4 regions of the Alcanivorax sediminis genome follow, and region 1 is predicted to be linked to each of the others. Evidence: predicted binding sites of a transcription regulator. Region 1 holds the regulator's gene; each other region holds the start of a gene.
What was found. Region 1 encodes FNR, which switches genes on or off when oxygen is low (the NO sensors DNR and NnrR bind a similar motif). Its sites were predicted from a motif close to TTGATNTANATCAA; they were not measured.
Positions count from the first base shown of each region.

Region 2: clpB (ATP-dependent chaperone ClpB) is a predicted target of FNR. The motif match lies at 1,376-1,389, and genes of this name have one in related genera.
Region 3: GFN93_RS09600 (Hsp20/alpha crystallin family protein) is a predicted target of FNR. The motif match lies at 1,955-1,968, and genes of this name have one in related genera.
Region 4: GFN93_RS02710 (bacteriohemerythrin) is a predicted target of FNR. The motif match lies at 1,032-1,045, and genes of this name have one in related genera.

Region 1 is NZ_WIRE01000001.1:2,625,241-2,628,214, reverse strand. Features, by position in the region: gene GFN93_RS12010 (sulfite exporter TauE/SafE family protein) at 1-117, shown strand, start outside; gene hemN (oxygen-independent coproporphyrinogen III oxidase) at 183-1,556, shown strand; gene fnr (fumarate/nitrate reduction transcriptional regulator Fnr) at 1,625-2,338, shown strand; gene GFN93_RS11995 (universal stress protein) at 2,335-2,974, shown strand, end outside.
Region 2 is NZ_WIRE01000003.1:120,190-123,163, forward strand. Features, by position in the region: gene rluD (23S rRNA pseudouridine(1911/1915/1917) synthase RluD) at 1-67, shown strand, start outside; gene GFN93_RS16490 (hypothetical protein) at 87-500, shown strand; gene pgeF (peptidoglycan editing factor PgeF) at 508-1,266, shown strand; gene clpB (ATP-dependent chaperone ClpB) at 1,537-2,974, shown strand, end outside.
Region 3 is NZ_WIRE01000001.1:2,093,969-2,096,942, forward strand. Features, by position in the region: gene GFN93_RS09590 (nitroreductase) at 1-494, shown strand, start outside; gene bla (subclass B1 metallo-beta-lactamase) at 519-1,274, opposite strand; gene GFN93_RS09600 (Hsp20/alpha crystallin family protein) at 1,345-1,860, opposite strand; gene GFN93_RS09605 (dodecin) at 2,054-2,269, shown strand; gene GFN93_RS09610 (DEAD/DEAH box helicase) at 2,421-2,974, opposite strand, start outside.
Region 4 is NZ_WIRE01000001.1:626,085-629,058, forward strand. Features, by position in the region: gene GFN93_RS02700 (lysophospholipid acyltransferase family protein) at 1-98, opposite strand, end outside; gene GFN93_RS02705 (DUF5062 family protein) at 246-485, shown strand; gene GFN93_RS02710 (bacteriohemerythrin) at 510-974, opposite strand; gene GFN93_RS02715 (TonB-dependent receptor) at 1,164-1,541, shown strand; gene GFN93_RS02720 (NAD(P)-dependent alcohol dehydrogenase) at 1,629-2,585, opposite strand; gene GFN93_RS02725 (DUF4242 domain-containing protein) at 2,789-2,974, shown strand, end outside.

The sequences.
Region 1 (2,974 bases):
CAGATGGCAAACGGTGAAGGCCATGCCATGCATCAGCATGCTGCCAAGCTGGAGCCCACCCTGGGGAATGACGCACTCCCCCAGGGCCATTCTGAGACTCATCACCATGACCATTGATCCATATCAAGGTTGGTGCTGGTTGGCAGCGTGATAATCCTCCCATCTTTGTGGGAGGAACAATTGTGGTCGAATGGAATGAATCACTGATCCATCAGTACGGCGGCCCCGGGCCCCGGTACACCTCCTATCCGACCGCCCCCAACTTCCACTCCGGTATTACCGAGGATGATCTGGTCGCCGCCGTGCAAGAAGGCAACGCCGCACGGCGGCCCCTGTCACTGTATTTCCATATCCCGTTCTGCAGCACGGTTTGTTACTACTGTGGCTGCAATCGCATTATCACCGCCAACCGCGCTCGGGCTGGAGAATACCTCAAGCACTTGAAGCATGAGATTCGCATGCGCTCGGCCATGATCGATGATCGACGTCAGGTGACCCAGATTCACTGGGGGGGTGGTACTCCGACCTATCTCAGCGATGCACAAATGACCGAGCTGGTTTACGACATGGCCCGGCACTTCAACTTGCGTGAGGATGACCGGGGTGACTATGCCATCGAGATTGATCCGAGAACTGTAGATCGTTCGCGGTTGGGGCTGCTGCGGGGGCTGGGGTTCAATCGTGTCAGCCTGGGAGTCCAGGATCTGGACCCCGGCGTTCAGGAGGCGGTAAACCGAATCCAGTCCTGGGAAATGATCCGAGACACCATGCACTGGGCAAGAGATTTCGGTTTCCGCTCCATCAATCTGGATCTGATCAGTGGGCTGCCACGCCAGTCAGAAGCCTCCATGATGCGCACCCTGGACAAGATCATTACGCTGAAACCGGAACGAATCTCGCTGTATAACTACGCGCACTTGCCAGACCGCTTCAAGGTACAACGACAGATCAACAGTCATGAACTGCCCTCCCCGGAGGAGAAAGTAAGGATGTATGTCCGGGCTGGTGAGATGTTGCAAAGTGCCGGCTATCGCTTCATTGGCATGGATCACTTCGCTCTGGAGACCGATGAAATGGCAGTGGCGCAGAAGAATGGGCTACTGCACCGGAATTTTCAGGGATACAGTCTGCATGGTGATGCAGACCTGATCGCCATGGGGGTTAGCGCCATTAGTCAGATTGGCGATTTATACGTCCAGAACGAGAAAGGCATCGAGCAGTGGCAAACCCGGGTCGAAAATGGCCAGATCCCTATTGAAAAAGGCTATCTGCTAACTTCGGATGATCGCATTCGCCAAGATGTCATCATGCGCTTGCTGTGCGACCTTCATCTGGATATCCCCGCCTTTGAGCAGCGTTGGGGCGTCAATTTTGCTGAAACCTTTGCCGACGCGCTCCAGCGCTGGGCTTTTTTCGCCGATCAGGGCCTGGTGACCCTGTCGGCGGATCATTTGAAAATCACCGATCAGGGCCGGCTGGTCAGCCGGGCCCTGGTGCAGCCTTTTGATCAATACATGACTGAGAAGCCGACAGTAAAATATAGCCGTATTCTCTGAGTGATTATTGACGCTGTTGGACTACACTGACAGTGTCTTTACGCAGCGTAAGATTTGGGAGTTACCCCGTGTCACAGCATGTTTCCTGTAGCGAATGCAGCCTTAGTCCGGTTTGTCTGCCTCTGGCTGTTGCCCCCGCCCAGCTGGACCAGCTGGACAATATTATTCACCGAGGCCGCCCGCTAAAGCGTGGCGAGCACCTGTTCCGTGCTTCGGACAGCTTTGAGGCGGTCTATGCCGTGCGATCCGGTGCCATCAAGACCTATGTGCTGAGTGATCAGGGGGATGAGCAGGTCACTGGTTTTTACCTGCCCGGGGAAGTGCTTGGCATGGATGGGATCAGTACCGCTCATCACATTTCCAATGCCAAAGCGCTTGAAACGGCCACAGTCTGTGAAATCCCCTTCTCGCAGCTGGAAGCGTTGTCGCAGAAAATTCCGTCTTTACAGCATCATTTTTTCAGTCTGATGAGTAATGAAATTCGGGCTGATCGTGAGCTACACATGCTGCTCAGCAAGAAGAATGCGGATGACCGAGTGGCATCCCTGCTACTTTCGCTGTCGGCTCGTCATCAGCGCCGAGGCCTGAGTCACCGTGCTTTTCGACTGCCCATGTCTCGCTATGACATTGCCAACTACCTTGGCCTGGCGGTTGAAACAGTGAGTCGCATTTTCACTCGTTTCCAGCAAAACGGCTGGTTGCGAGCAGAAGGCCGTGAGGTAGAGATTCTCGATCGTGGCAAACTGTGTGGTCATGATCCTGCCCTGGAGGATTCCCTGTGACACAGCCTGTCATGGTCGTGCTGGATACCGATCTCAAGTCGCCTCAGCCCGCTTTTGAGAAGGCCAAGCAGTTGGCCGCCGCCCGTGGCACCTCGCTCGTTATTGCCGTTAACGGTTATTGCTCCGCCATGGTGCGTGCGGTGGGTTATGACAAGCAGAGACTGGAGGCCGCCACGACCCAAATTCGTCATGCCTGGGAGAAGAGGATCGCGTCACTGGCCCACGGCATGACCTGCAGCGCGCACGTGCTGTGGGAAAAGCGTGAAATCGATGCGCTGCGCGACATCATCCTCCAATTCAACCCCGCCGTGCTGGTGGTGCACACCAGTGCCGAGAGTGGTTTGAAGCGACACTTGTTCACCCCGCGTGACTGGCAGCTGATCCGCAAGGCGCCATGTGATGTGCTTTGTATCCACAGCCAACCCTGGCAGAACCCGCCTTCTCTACTACTGGCGGTGGACCCTGAGACGGGCAAGGATGAGGTTGACTCATTGTCGGTGAAAGTCACCGCGCAGGCGCAGGCGATAGCGCAGCAGCTGGATGGCTCGCTGAAAGTCTGCCATGTCATGGATGCGGTAGACGACAGCCTGGTGCTGCTCATGGGGGAAGCCCTGTCCGAGTTCAGTGGCAGCCTTG
Region 2 (2,974 bases), on a different contig from region 1:
GGCGCCGTTACCCGATGACATGCTCGGGCTTATCAAGGTGCTGGAAGACGATGCCAAAGAGCAATAAAGCCGGGAGAGGAACGATAATGCTCGCATTGCGTGCCTGTATTGTGGCAGCGTCAGTTGGAGTGCTGACTGGCTGTGCAAGTAAATACCACGCCTGGGATGGCGTGAAGGGCTACCAGGACGAAACGCTGGAATCCGGCAGGGTGAAAGTCAGTTATACAGCAGAAAAATTCACAGGCTGGGATCGTTTGGATGGGTATCTTAATCGCCGCTGCATGGAGCTGGCACAATCAACTACTCAGCACGTGGTGGTGGAAAAGGTAGAGCATACTTATACCTATGCGGTTGCCCAGTCGGAGGTGTCAGTGGGGGCTCCTGTCAGGGTGGGAGGTGGCAGTATGGATACAGGTATTGTTGCTCCAACAGCGAGCCACCATGATGTGTTGTTCAAGTGGAAACTGGCGAGCGGCATCTGTTCCGCTGCCGCACAATGAGCTATTTATGACTCTGCCGCAGAAAGATCAGTGGCTCTGGCCTGACTGGCGCCCTCACCCAGCGGTGAGAGTGGCGGTGACCACCCGCGCCGGCTCGCATTCTCCGGAGCCATGGAACGGCTTCAATCTGGGCCTGAACTGTGGCGATCAGCCTGGCCGAGTGGAGCAGGCCCGGCGTCACGTGGAAAAGTTGCTCCAGGCGGACCATCCCGCGGCGTGGTTGTGGCAGGTCCATGGCAAGCGGGTGATTCGGGCAGATGAGCAGAATAATGAGGCTGACGGTGTCTGGACTGATCAGCAGCGCTGGCCATGTGTGGTGCTCACCGCGGATTGTTTGCCGGTGCTGCTGGCCAGGAATGATGGCACTGCCGTAGCGGCGGTCCATGCGGGCTGGCGAGGGCTGCAGGCGGGTGTTATTGCTGAAGGGGTAAAAAGCATCGCGCCCAATGCGGAGCCTGTCAGTGCCTGGCTGGGCCCTGCGATTTGCGGGAAATGTTATCAGGTGGGCGATGAGGTTTATCGTGCCTTCGCCGACACCAACCCTGCGTTCAAGACGGCTTTTCGGGAAGATGCGACGCCTCATCACTGGCGCTTCTCCGTGGTCCATGCCGCCATGATCGAGCTCGCGAGCCTCGGGGTGACGGATGTGCAGGGGGGCGAATTGTGCACGGCCTGTGACCTGGACCGCTTTTACTCCTATCGCAAGGAAGGCGACACCGGTCGGTTTGCCTCACTGATCTGGTTGGACCGGGAGAGCAATCAATAGCGGCTGACGAGCGTGCAAATGCGCCACCCGACAAACGGCGGCTCCCCTCTTGCGTCACAAGCCTCATCTCCTGCCTATCCCACAGTGATCATGGCGATAAGCCGCTTTCTTGATCCACGGCAATAAAATCTGTTCCTTTCTTCACTTACTCTTGAACTTGGCCCAATCGGACCCATCTTAGGGGCAGTTGATTGATTTCCGGTGATCGCCGGTCGCTTGCCGTCAGGGAGTGGCCGGGCGGGTCTCCGCCGGACAAAGGAGAGCCAAGTAATGCGAATGGACAAACTGACCGCGCGCCTTCAGGAAGCCCTGTCGGATGCGCAATCCCTGGCCGTGGGGCAGGGCAATAGCACCATTGAACCCGTGCACCTGATGCTGGCATTGATGCAGCAGCAGGGGGGTGTGGCCCGTCCGCTGGTGGAAAAAACCGGTGCCAATCCTGCCGATGTGATCACCGCCTTGAATATGGCCGTGGACAAGTTGCCCACGGTGAGTAATTTCAATGGTGATGTCACCATGGGTCAGGGCCTTGGTCGTCTGTTGAACCTGGCCGATCGTGAAGCGCAGCAGAATGGCGATCAGTACCTGTCGTCGGAAGTGGTGTTGCTGGCGGCCTGTGATGACAGTGGTGAGCTGGGCAAAATTCTCAAGAATGCCGGTGTCACCAAGAAAATCCTGGCGGAAAAAATTGCTGCGGTGCGTGGAGGCGAGACGGTGAACGATCCCAATGCAGAAGACAAGCGCGAGGCGCTGGACAAGTACACCGTCAATCTCACTGAGCGTGCCGAGGCGGGCAAGCTGGATCCGGTGATTGGTCGCGATGATGAAATTCGTCGCACGATTCAGGTATTGCAGCGCCGTACCAAGAACAACCCGGTGCTGATCGGTGAGCCCGGTGTGGGTAAAACGGCCATCGTGGAAGGTCTGGCGCAACGCATTGTGAACGGTGAAGTGCCTGAAGGGCTCAAGGACAAGCAGGTGCTGTCCCTGGATATGGCTGCGCTGATTGCCGGAGCCAAATACCGCGGTGAATTTGAGGAGCGCCTCAAGGCGGTGCTCAACGAGCTGGCCAAGCAGGAAGGTCGCATCATCCTGTTCATCGATGAACTGCATACCATGGTCGGTGCAGGCAAGGGCGACGGCGCCATGGATGCGGGTAACATGCTCAAACCGGCCCTGGCCCGCGGTGAACTGCACTGCGTGGGTGCCACCACGCTGGATGAATACCGCCAGTACATCGAAAAGGATGCGGCGCTGGAGCGGCGTTTCCAGAAGGTGCTGGTAGACGAGCCCACGGTGGAAGACACCATCGCCATCCTGCGCGGCCTGAAAGAACGCTACGAAGTGCACCATGGTGTGGACATTACCGATAGCGCCATTGTTGAGGCTGCGCGGCTGAGTCATCGCTACATCACGGATCGCCAGCTGCCTGACAAGGCTATCGATTTAATTGATGAGGCGGGCAGTCGAATCCGTATGGAAATTGACTCCATGCCGGAAGAAATGGATCGTCTCGATCGTCGTCTTATCCAGTTGAAGATGGAGCGCGAAGCGCTGCGCAAGGAAGATGATGACGCCAGCAAAAAGCGACTCGACAAGCTGGAAGAAGACATCGGCGAACTGGAAAAAGAGTACGCTGATCTGGATGAAATCTGGCAGGCGGAAAAGGCGGCTCTGCAAGGCGCGGCCGAGTACAAGGCGGAGCTTG
Region 3 (2,974 bases), 530 kb from region 1:
GGTCAAAGATCAAGCAGATCAAGGCGAAGCTCACCAATGACGGCATTCCCGATGGGGATTTCCGGCCGGTGACCGATTACCCCAGAGACCTGCAGCCGCGACGCAATGCCACGGGGCATGAACTATACAAATTGCTGGGCATCGACCGCGCTGACAAGTCGGGCCGCCACCAGCAGATGCGCGAGAACTTCCGTTTCTTCAACGCCCCGGTGGCGCTGTTCATCTTTGTCCATGAGGGGCTGGATGTGTACAGCCCGCTGGACGCCGGCATCTTCCTGCAAAGCCTGATGCTGGCGGCCACCGATGCCGGTTTGGGAACCTGTGCGCAGGGGGCTCTGGCGCTGTGGCGTTCGCCGCTGGAAAAACACTTCAACATTCCGAAGCATTACAAACTGCTGTGCGGTCTGTCGCTGGGCTATGAAGCAGATGAGACCATCAACCGGTTCAAGCCTGAGCGTGCTCCGCTGGAGGAGCTGCTGGTGCCGTTGAAATAAAGGTTTGTCACCCGGCCGGCAGCGTCACGGACGGTATCCCTGCCGGGCCAGTTCAAGGGTGTGATTCAGTAGCGGGTCTTCACCTACCGGGCCATGGCCAGGCACCACTATCTCTGCGGAGGGATAGCGTGTCTGGATACGGCTGATGGCGGCCCCCCAGCCTGCCGGGCTGGAACCCTCCACGTAGTGAATATCAACGGCGCTGGAAGACTTCACCGCGCAGCCGCCGAAAAGCAGCTTCATGTCGTCATACCACACGACGATGTTGTCAGGGCTGTGGGCCGGGCCGGGGTAGAAGACTTCCAGTGATCCGAGCTGGGCGGAGGTATCTTGCTCCAGTTCGTCGATGGCCTTGGGAAGCTGCTCGCGAGGGTACTTTGCCGCGGCAAGGGTTCGCGTCATGGGGTGCACATAGGCCGCAATGTGCTGCTCAGCCAAAGCAGGCAGCCCACCGATTCTGTCCGCATGGGCGTGAGTCAGAATGGCCATGTCCGGTTTCCTGCCAAAATAGTCTTCGATCCAGGTGAGTAGCTCGCTTGTGAGGGCATTCCCCCAAGCGGTATCGACCAGGATGAGCTGATCGTCGTCAAGGATAATCAGCCCATTGGCCGGGTAGCGTTCCCCCTCCACCCGCGCCCATGAGCGATGCACCCAAACGTGGTCATTCAGGGGGTAAACCTGGAGGTCTTCAGTCTGCAAGGTAAAGTCATGACCGCCAGAATCGAAATGGTGGCAGGCAGATAACAGCAGCAGGGTCAGGTAAACGAGTACGGATCGCATAACAGGCCTCCAGAGGGAGGCCCATGGTAGCGATTTCATCCGGGGCGGACGAGTTACCCGGTTCCTGTTTTCAATGGATCTCGATTTTCCTGCGGCCGTGACCATGTTGCTCATGGCGGGGTATGGTCAGGGACAGCACCCCGTTGTGAAAGACCGCGTTCATTTGCTCGCCATCCGCGTCTGCCGGCAAGGACAGCATGCGCTGAAACTGACCATATCGGCGTTCGCTGTAGTGGTAGCCATCCCGCTCTGATTCCTGGATGTCCTGCTTGTGGCCACTGATTTGCAGGCGTTCGTTGTCGAGGGTGATCTCCAGATCCTGCTTCTCGACACCCGCCAGTTCTGCGGTGATCAGGTAGTGGTCTTCCCGTTCAAGAATATCCAGATTCGGGCGGAAGGGAGCGCTGGGCTGAGCCTGGGGGGCAGGGGTGGTCCAGGCCATGTCGCCCAGCATTTGCTCGAACCAGTTGTCGAACTCTCTTTCCCAGCGCAACAGGGGGTGGCGTGGTTGCCGTTGAGGTAGTGGGCGGTCCCGGTTGCTCTCGTCGCTCAGCCAGTTCCATGGTGTCATTTTGTGCATATCCATCGCATTTCCTCCTGTATTGGCTCCCAGAATGAGGCAGTCGCCCTCCCTTTGTGAGCTTCTGGGGTGAGAGTTTCAATGCTTTTTCGTCTGTTTTTTGATCAGCGTCATGAAGCGGGAAGGCGAGGGTGCAAGCGGGGCTTTGCAGGCGCAGGATGGAAACATGGCTGACCAATCAGCGATAAGGAGAGCGCTCATGTCTGATCATCATGTTTACAAGAAAGTGGAACTGGTGGGCTCCTCAAAGGAGAGTATTGAGGACGCCATTCAAAATGCCCTGACCACGGCCAGTGAAAGCCTGGAACTCACCGAGTGGTTTGAAGTGACCGAGACCCGTGGGCATATCGTTGACGGGAAGGTGGGCCACTATCAGGTGTGCCTGAAGGTGGGTTTCCGGATTTCGGGATCCTGAAATAGCAGCAACAAGCTTCAAGCCGCAAGCTACAAGGAATAAAAAAAACCGCGCCAAATGACGCGGTTTTCTTAAAGCCTGCAGCGCGAGGCATCAGCCTGTGGGCATGTTGCTAGCCTGGCTTCGCGTTGCAGCGTGTAGCTTGATGCCGTTACACCGCTTCAAGCCCCAGGGACCGCTGACATACCCGCGCGGTGCGGATGGTGTGCAGCTGTTTCGGGGACAGATCGTCCGGCAGTTCCACAGTGCTGTGGTCCTGGTGGATCTTGATCGGGCCGATCAGGCGGCTGGGCAGTTTTGCTTCGTTGGCGATGGCGCCAACGATGTTGCCCGGCTTGACGCCGTGGTCGTGGCCAACCTGAATGCGGTACTCGCGCATGGGCTTGTCGTTGCGCTTGCCTCGGGGCGCGCGGTCATCTCGACCACTGCCGTTGGCGCGACGCTCACGACGTTCACGCGGTTCGCGAGGCTCACGTACCTGCTTGACGAACTTGGGTTCCTTGAGGATCAGCGGTTCGCGCTGGAACATGGCGGCAGCCAGGGCAACGGCCATGTCTTCACCGGACAGCTCCATGCTTTCCGAGATCTGCTTGACCAGCGCCCGGGTTTCTTCGATGTCGCCATCGTTGAGACGCGCAGCAAGCTGCTCCTGGAAGGCCGCAACGCGCTTGGCATTGAGATCATCCACGGAGGGCAGATCCATCT
Region 4 (2,974 bases), 2.0 Mb from region 1:
CCAAACGGCAGGCAGACCACAAACAGCAGCATGCCTACGATGGGGGGCAGCACGAAGGCCAGCGCACTGCGTATCACGATGATTGGTCTGAAAGGCATAACCGAACCCCCAGCGGAAACAAATGTCCGCGCTCGCATCAGGTTACGCTATCAGAAAGCGTGCGGTTGCAGGTGAAGATTCGCCGTCTTACTACGCCGGCCGCTTTGTGTCAGTCTCTACCCAGGGAACCACGTGTGAGGCGCACCATGAAGAAGCTCAAGAATGAGAAGGAACTGGTGAAGAAGGCCATGCAGATTGGCGTGGCCTACGCCGAGGGAAGGGGAGTGGTGGAGTTTGAGGCCACGGATTCAGCATCGGAGAAACTGTTGTATATCTATCGATTGCTGGTGCATGACGGGGTGATCCAGCCCCTGCCGGAAGATCAGGTTTCGCAACCTGCCATCCAGCACAAACTGGCGATCTGGGCATCAAAGCAGAAGGGGTAATAACACTCCGCAAACGTTTCCCGGTCAGGTTACCCGGAAGTGTTTGCGGACATTCTCATTCACCCAGCCTCCCAGCCGCTCACGGCCGATGCTGTTGATAAAGTCGCGCACTTCATCGGCGTAAGCGCGATCCTCTTCCAGGATATGATGCAACAACCACTTTTCCAGCAACTGCAGCAGGGCTTCGGCCACATCTTCCCCTTTCTCCGTACTTCGCAGTAGCGATTCAATCCGCATGGTAAATTTGCGGTGCACATTGTGATGGTCGTCCAGCTCCTTATAGCCCGCCCGTTCCATGAGCGCTTCTTCAAAGCTGAAATGCGATTCAGTGTAGTCGACCAGATCATACAGAATCCGGGCTACGCCCAGGTAGGCATCGGGCTGACCAACCAATTTATCCAGCGCATTGATGAATTCCACTATGCGTTTGTGCTGCTGGTCGATGACCAGGATATCCAGTTCGTATTGCGGACCCCAAACGATACGCATGATCCACCTCCGGGATTAATTCATGCTTCACGCTAACAGCGCTCGAAAGGGGGGGTATAGACACAGATCAATGTTGCTGTACTTTGTCCCGGGGCGGCAATACAACCGTTTGGGCCTATTGAAAAATGCGGTTATACCCATTCTTCCTAAAGCGGATTATGCTTTTTATTTTTCAGGGAAGGATGAAACATGGACCGGAAATTCATGATGACAGCCCTGGGCTATGCCATCGTTGGCATGCTGCTGGGCATTCATATGGCGGCCAGTCATAACCACATTCAACACGTCACCCACGCGCATATCATGCTGATCGGGTTTGTGATCTCCATGGCCTACGCCCTGTGCCATAAAGTCTGGCTGGGCAACCTGACCAGTAGTCTGGCCAAGGTTCAGTATTACCTCCACCAGGCAGGCACCATTGTCGTGTTGGTCAGCCTGTTCCTGCTCTACGGCAGCTTCGTAAGCGCAAAGGCGCTCGAGCCGGTGCTCGCCATCAGTTCCATTACCTTGTTGGTGGCCATGATTCTGATGAAGGTGATGTTCATCAAGCACACCCGAAACGGTTGAGTACCGTGATACATCAGGCCGGGGCGGGGGCTCGAGTCCGACCGGCCTGATTCCCAGGGATCACTGTTCAGACCTTCTGGCCATTCTTTAATCTGCCAGCACCTCGATCACAACCTTGCCCCGGCAGCGACCACTGCGATTGCGCTCATAGGCGGCTTCACTGTCTTCCAGTGGGAACACGCTATCGATGATCGGTTTGAGCGTACCCTGTTCGACCATGTCCGCCAGGGTATCCAGATCCTGACGATAGGATTCCACCACCACAGTGTCGGCTTTCTTACCCAGTACCCGATACAGCGGCGTGGCCAGCATGGACATGCCCTGCCCACCGGTGGAAATAAAATGCCCCTTTCTTCCCAGCAAAGCCTTGCAGGTCAGAGGGGTTTCGTAGGAGGTGACATCAAAGACGATATCAAACTCCCCGGCCGTCTTGCGGTAATCGCCCTTGGTGTAATCGATCAAGGCGTCCGCGCCAAGCGCTCGCACAAAATCCAGATTGCGAGTACTGCATACCCCGGTGACGTGCATCTTCATCTGTTTGGCGATCTGTACCGCCAGGGTACCGACCCCGCCGGATGCGCCAATGATCAATACCGATTTACCGGCCTGGGCACCGCCCTTGCGAAGCCCCTGCAAGGCCGTTAAGGCCGCCAGTGGCAGTGAGGCGGCTTCATTGAAACTGAGATTCTTTGGTTTTTTGGCTACCCGGTGCTGGCTGATACGGGCCTGCTCCGCCAGCGACGCCGTGCGCAGGCGCATGTCCATGCCATACACCGCATCACCAATCTCGAAATGACGTACATTGGCGCCCTTGGCAATGACCACACCCGCCAGATCGTCACCGAAGATCGGTGGCAAACGCTGTGTGCCAACGGGGGTTGCGGCCATGGCCAGATGAAAGTTGAGCTTCCAGTCTTTGGGGTTGACCGACGCGGCATGCACATCCACCAGCACATCATCCGGACCCGGTTTTGCCGGTGCATCCATTTCCGAGAGGATCAGTTTGGTGTTCGGTCCCCACCCGGTGGTGGTGATGGCTTTCATGGCAGTGCTCCTTTCAGTTCGTGCGGCACAAGCTTAACAAAGGGCAGGGCGGAGATAGCAGTCCGATAATGCCAAGCCGGGGGAGGGTTTGTGTCAACGAACCGATGGCACCCGCCTGACACCCTGTACTCCCAATGGAGTCGTCTCATCCAGGCCATGGGGGCGTACCATAAGTAAGAGATACACGCGAAAAGGAGGTTGTCATGCCGAAGTACATCATCGAGCGCGACCTGCCTGAAGCCGACAAGCTGTCTGATGCCGACCTGCAGGGCATTGCGCAAAAATCCTGTGACGTTCTCAAGGCCATGGGCCCGGATACCGTGTGGCAGCAAAGCTATGTTACCGGCGACAAGGTCTATTGCGTCTACATTGCCCCAAATGAGCAAGCT